Pelagibaculum spongiae: one gene and its partner. The protein of the gene in region 2 binds, or shares a complex with, the protein of the main gene of each other region. Links are inferred from orthologs where the notes say so. Each region holds a gene or a part of one and is shown on either strand. Other genes may lie near its edges.

The links. Proteins that work in one complex are often made in the same cells at the same time.
Region 1: the proteins of trxB (region 2) and trxA are in contact, whole or in part, in a crystal structure (PDB 1F6M), measured with the Escherichia coli proteins. The link is inferred for Pelagibaculum spongiae from one-to-one orthologs.

The regions. Positions count from the first base shown.
Region 1 is NZ_QDDL01000006.1:135,136-137,875, forward strand. It holds trxA (thioredoxin TrxA), read left to right. Parts: upstream 1-1,077; coding sequence 1,078-1,404; downstream 1,405-2,740. Other genes in the region: rhlB (ATP-dependent RNA helicase RhlB), read right to left, coding at 1-884; rho (transcription termination factor Rho), read left to right, coding at 1,699-2,740. UniProt on the Escherichia coli protein: Participates in various redox reactions through the reversible oxidation of its active center dithiol to a disulfide and catalyzes dithiol-disulfide exchange reactions.
Region 2 is NZ_QDDL01000002.1:443,367-446,998, forward strand. Bases 393-3,334 are described here. They hold trxB (thioredoxin-disulfide reductase), read right to left. Parts: upstream 2,371-3,334; coding sequence 1,414-2,370; downstream 393-1,413. Other genes in these bases: DC094_RS07945 (haloacid dehalogenase type II), read right to left, coding at 393-583; DC094_RS07950 (Hsp20 family protein), read right to left, coding at 734-1,177; DC094_RS07960 (GGDEF domain-containing protein), read right to left, coding at 2,518-3,334. Also shown: more of DC094_RS07945, read right to left, coding at 1-392; more of DC094_RS07960, read right to left, coding at 3,335-3,632.

The sequences.
Region 1 (2,740 bases), on a different replicon or contig from region 2:
CGCTTGTTTTGCGGTACATCACCACTTAACAAGCCGGCTTTTAATCCATTGCCTAATAAATAGCCACAGACTCTATCGGCTGCATGTTTGGTATTGACAAACACCATCGCGCGCTCAGGTTTTAACTGATTCACCAATCCCAGTAACAGAGGGATTTTTTCACTGTTGGCTGGGTGAAATAAAGATTCTTCAACTCGGTTGGCAGTTTTTTTGGTGCTTTCAATGGTGACTTGCTGCGGGTTATTCATGTGCTCGTAAGCTAGCTCATTCACTCGATAAGAGAGGGTGGCTGAGAACAGCATGGATAAACGCTTTTCAGGCGCTGGGCAACGGCGGATCATAAAACGAACGTCTTTGATAAAACCCAGGTCGAACATGCGGTCTGCTTCATCAAGTACCAGTGCATCAACTGCACGCAAATCAAAACAGCGTTGTTTGAGATAATCGATTAAACGGCCAGTAGTACCAATCAAAATATCAACGCCTTGGCTGACCATTTCCATTTGTTGGCGGTAGGCTGTACCACCATAAACACAGCCAATCGAAAAACCGCAGCTTTCAGCTAATAACTTGGCATCTTTTTCAATTTGAACTGCCAGTTCGCGGGTCGGCGCCATAATCAGAGCGCGTGGTTGATTAGTTTTTCGATTTGGATTGGCAGGTTTGGTGAGTAATCGATGGAATACCGCGGTCAAAAAAGCCAGTGTTTTACCGGTACCTGTTTGTGCTTGCCCTGCAACATCATGCCCTGCCAGTAGCTTTTCTAAAGCTTCGGCTTGAATGGGAGTGCAGTGGCTAATACCATTGCGGGCAAGGCCATCCAGCACCGGTTGCGCAAGAGGAAGCTGGTCGAAACGAATGTCGGTCAGGTGGGTGTTGCTCATTTATATTATCTATTTGGGCTTATGCCTAGCCGCCTAGCATAGCAGTCTCGACTAGCCTGACAAAATGACGTAACTGCTAGACGTAGAGACTAAGAAGTATTCTGGATTAGTTGGCTAAGGTTTCTGCCAGTTGAAATCTGTTTTATCGTGCATATATAAGGTGAGCATTAATGCATCATCAGGAGAATTAAGAATGAGTGATCATATTGTTGCAGTGACTGACGGCGACTTCGACGAGAAGGTACTGCAGGCTTCCGGGCCAGTCCTGTTAGATTTCTGGGCAGAGTGGTGTGGTCCTTGCAAAATGATTGCTCCTATCCTGGATGAATTAGCAGAAACTCTGGCAGGTAAAGTTACTATCGCCAAGATGAACGTGGATGAAAATAACGGCACGCCAGCTAAATTTGGCGTTCGTGGGATTCCAACACTTTTGCTGTTTAAAGATGGTGAAGTGGCCGGAATGAAAGTCGGTGCGCTGTCTAAGTCACAGTTACAGGCTTTTATTGAAAGCAATATTTAAATCGTTTTCTATACACCATGGCAGCGTTTTACGTTGCCTGGTTTATATTCAAGCGATTAAAAAAGTGTGACAAGTAACGGGGGTTTTTGACATGGAACAAGCACCCTGTTCAAAGGTTTGCTGGACAGCCCGAAAGGGATCACATACACTCCAGACAAATAGATTCTATTATAACCCCCTCGACTAACTACTTATCTGAACCGGACTTTCGGGAAGTTCTGCAAATTGTTACTCAAAGCTTTGCATTGAGTTATCAAACGCAGGAAGAAAAGCCGCACTAATCAGTCATGAGCTATGAACCTAACCGAGCTTAAGAAAAAACCCGTCTCAGAATTAATGGATATTGCCCAAGAGCTGGGTCTAAACAGTATCTCCCGTTCTCGCAAGCAAGATATGATTTTTGCCATCCTAAAGGCTCACGCCCGAAGTGGTGAAGACATTCACGGCGATGGAGTATTGGAAATTTTGCAAGATGGCTTCGGCTTCTTGCGATCAGCAGACAGCTCTTATCTGGCAGGCCCAGACGACATTTATGTTTCTCCCAGCCAAATCCGACGATTTAGTCTGAGAACTGGTGATACCGTTGCAGGTAAAATCCGGCCGCCAAAGGAAGGTGAAAGATATTTCGCTTTGCTGAAAGTGGATCAGATTAACTTTGAGCGACCAGAAGCTGCTAAACATAAAGTTTTGTTTGAGAGTCTGACGCCACTTTTCGCTGATGAACGAATGTCAATGGAGCGTGGTAATGGCAGTACCGAAGACATCACCGCTCGAATCATCGATCTTTCTGCACCGATTGGTAAAGGCCAGCGTGGCCTAATTGTTTCACCGCCGAAGGCTGGTAAAACAATGCTGATGCAGAATATCGCCCAGAGCATTTCGATTAATCACCCTGAATGTTACTTAATGGTATTGCTGATTGATGAGCGCCCAGAAGAAGTAACAGAAATGGAGCGTTCGGTTCGAGGTGAAGTGATTGCTTCTACCTTTGATGAACCAGCAAGCCGTCACGTTCAGGTTGCTGAAATGGTCATCGAGAAAGCCAAACGTTTGGTTGAGCACAAAAAAGATGTAGTGATCCTGCTGGATTCGATTACTCGTCTGGCACGTGCTTACAACACTGTTGTGCCGTCATCAGGCAAGGTGTTGACTGGTGGTGTTGATGCTAACGCATTGCATCGTCCAAAGCGTTTCTTTGGTGCAGCACGTAATGTGGAAGAAGGCGGAAGCTTGACCATTATTGCAACTGCCTTAGTAGATACTGGCTCTAAGATGGACGAAGTAATCTACGAAGAATTTAAAGGCACCGGTAACATGGAGATCCATCTGGATCGTA
Region 2 (3,632 bases):
TGCGCTGCAACCAAGCAGTTTTCCAGCCACAAGCGATTGCACCTGTGACATCAAATGGGTTACTAGAAACCAGCCAGCAGTGTTCTAATGAAGTTTCACTTTCAACTAAAAAATGCTGATAAACCGCAGGGTCTGGCTTAAAGGTTTGCACACTATCTGCACTGACAATACCTTCAAACAAATGATCGATTCCAGCTGATAGCAACAATGCTTTAACCGCATCAGCCTTGCCATTAGAAAAAGCAAACAAACGAAATTCTTTTTGTTTAAGAACTTGTAATGATTGTTTAACATCAGAAAAAGCTGGCAGCTCTCGATAGCTATCAAGTAGCTGTTTTTTCTCAGCATCAGATAAATAGCACTTATGTTTTTCACAGCAATAATCTAATGCCTGCGAAGTGCACACTGAAAAATCGGCATACTGCTTCATTAATCCGCGGCGAAATGAATATTCCAGCTGTTTTTCACGCCAACTTTGTGAGAATTCAACTGCTTTATCGTCAATCATATGCCGCAGTAATGAAACCACGCTATGGGTGTCAATTAAAGTGCCGTAGATATCAAAAGCCAAGGTGGTCTTCATGCTGTTTCTCCTGAGAATTGCCTGATCAATCTGTTTACTGACAATTCTATTTAAGGTTATACTAGCTTTAAAAACAAAAAAAGGGAGGCAGATTTTCATCTGACCTCCCCTGCACTTCAGGTTCTATTAGTTAGATTTTTTATTAAATCACTAACCATTTACTACCTTAGTTTTTCCACCAGCATTAATTGAAATAGACTTTGGCTTCATTGCCTCAGGAATTTCCCGAATTAATTCGACATCCAACAATCCATTTTCCAATTTTGCATCAACAACCTTTACATGATCTGCCAATTGAAAGCGGCGTTCGAAATTGCGTTCGGCAATTCCTTGATGTAAAAATTGTCGCTTTTGCTTTTTCTCAGACTTCTTACCAGAAACAGTTAACACACTGCGTTCCATACGAATATCAAGTTCTTCTTCAGCAAAACCACTGACTGCCATAGTAATTCGATAGCTATTTTCGTCGAGCAATTCAATATTGTACGGAGGGTAAGCTGGGTTGCTTTCACGGCTTGCTGTATCAAGCATATTCAGCATGCGATCAAAGCCAATAGCGGAACGAAACAGGGGAGAGAAATCTACAGTTTGCATGGTCAAATCCTCGTAAAGCAATCTGATTAAATAACCTTCTCCATAAATGGCAGAAGGATTGTTTGCAGACCCGTAATCGGCGTCTGTGATTACTATATAAGGATAACTTTTTTCTTTCCAAGGGCTTTAAAATGATTTTTTTCAATTAATTTATTAACGCCGACATGTCTTATACAAAAAAAGCCCGGTAACTATTGATAATTACCGGGCTTTTAAATATGGCAACAGGGCTTAATTTAACTTTCTAAACCATCAAGATACTTTTCAGCGTCCAGTGCGGCCATACAGCCAGTACCGGCAGAAGTAATCGCCTGACGATAAACGTGATCCATCACATCGCCACAAGCATAAACGCCTTCAATAGATGTTTGGGTCGCATTGCCTTCACTGCCAGACTGCACTTTGAGATAGCCATTATTCATTTCCAGCTGACCTTCAAAAATACCGGTATTCGGCTTATGACCAATCGCAATGAAAACACCCGCCAAATCGACATCTTTAGTTTGGCCAGATTCAGTGCTCTTGATACGCATGCCGGTCACGCCCATCTGGTCACCCAGAACTTCATCTAACGTGTGATTCCATTCAATGCTGATGTTGCCATTTTCAGCTTTCTCGGCAATTTTATTGCGCAGAATTTTTTCTGAACGGAACTCATCACGACGGTGAACCACCACGACTTCTTCAGCGATGTTGGACAAATACAGTGCTTCTTCAACCGCAGTATTACCACCACCGACCACCGCAACTTTCTTACCGCGATAGAAAAAACCATCACAGGTGGCACAAGCTGAAACGCCTTTGCCTTGGAAGGCTTCTTCGCTTGGCAGACCCAAATATTGAGCGCTAGCACCAGTGGCAATAATTAATGCATCGCAGGTATAAGTACGATCATCACCTTCCAAGCGGAAAGGACGCTGTGAGAAATCTACCTTGCCAACCTGATCAAAAATAATCTCGGTCTCGAAACGTTCTGCATGCTGGCGCATCCGCTCCATCAAATCTGGGCCTTGAACACCGTCGTTATCACCAGGCCAGTTATCGACATCTGTAGTCGTAGTCAGCTGACCACCCATCTGCAAACCGGTTACTAACACCGGATTTAAATTGGCTCGCGCAGCATAAACAGCGGCAGTGTAACCAGCTGGGCCAGAACCCAGAATCAGCAGTCGAGCATGCTTGGTTTCGCTCATGGATTGAACACTCCAGAATTTTAAAATTGCCACAGAATACACGGCAGAGAACTATCCGCCTAATCAAATCAATCAATGGCTTTTATTGGAAAAAACTATTCAAACAGAGCGTTCGATAGCAATGATCTTCCAACCGATAAATGGTGATTATCTTTGCGGAATTGAACTGCGATGGGAAGGTTTGCTTCGTTTTTCTTGGTACATCCGGTTATCAGCAATCGTAAGCGCCTGCTCTACATTACCCATACATTCTGAAACCAATGCGGTGCCAGCACTTAAGCCAATTTGTGAATAACCTTGCTCTCGAGTCGAAGCTAACGCCAAGTCCAATCTTCGCCTAGCTTGCTTGGCATTTTGAATCCCTAGTATCGCAACGAACTCATCACCACCGGTTCGGTAGAGTCGATCTTCAGCTCGAAACATAGTCTGCATCGATGTAGCAAACACCTGCAGCATTCGGTCACCTTCAGCATGACCAAGACTATCATTTACCCCTTTCATACCATCAAGATCTATCGCCATAATCAAATGATCCTGAGTATGATCATGCTGCCAAACCTGCCGTACAAGATGTAAATCTTCTTCCAGTGCTTTACGGTTCAGTAAATGAGTTAGCGCATCAGTTCGTGCTTCAAGCTTGGCAACCTCTGCTTCTTTTCTGCTCTGCAGCGATTCTTTAGCTACTTTGGCAAGCTGCTTACCTTGCTCTCGACTAGTAAGCTTCTCACTTTTATGCGCTTGTTTTTGCTTTAACCACAGCTGCTGCTGACGACGGAAAAAAGCATTGCCCATTAAAAGCACCGTTAGAAAAACCAAGGTTCGATTCAACCACCATGCACTAATCATCCATCGATCGGCATTATCAAAAGTCGCCAGTGATTCTGACACGCACCACAGCATCACCGGCAATAATGATAGGTGCAATGGACCTGGATCTGGCAGACCAGACATATCATAAGCACTTCGAACCCGGGACAACCAAAGAAACTGAGCTCCCAATAGCAGTGCGGCAAATAGCCAGCTAATGCGAGGGTCAATCACTAAAAATGCACTAAATACCAGCAAGTGTATCGGCAACATAAAATTACCAGCGCGCACCAACCATTTTGACAAAGCCACTGGCTTACCTAACACCCGGCAAATCCACACTACAATCAATGACCAGATCGCCAACAACAGCCATTGGCTAGCGACTGCTGGTAATGCCCAAGGAAATATTAAATGCTGCTCCCGTGTTGCCAGTGTCAATAATGGCAGCATCA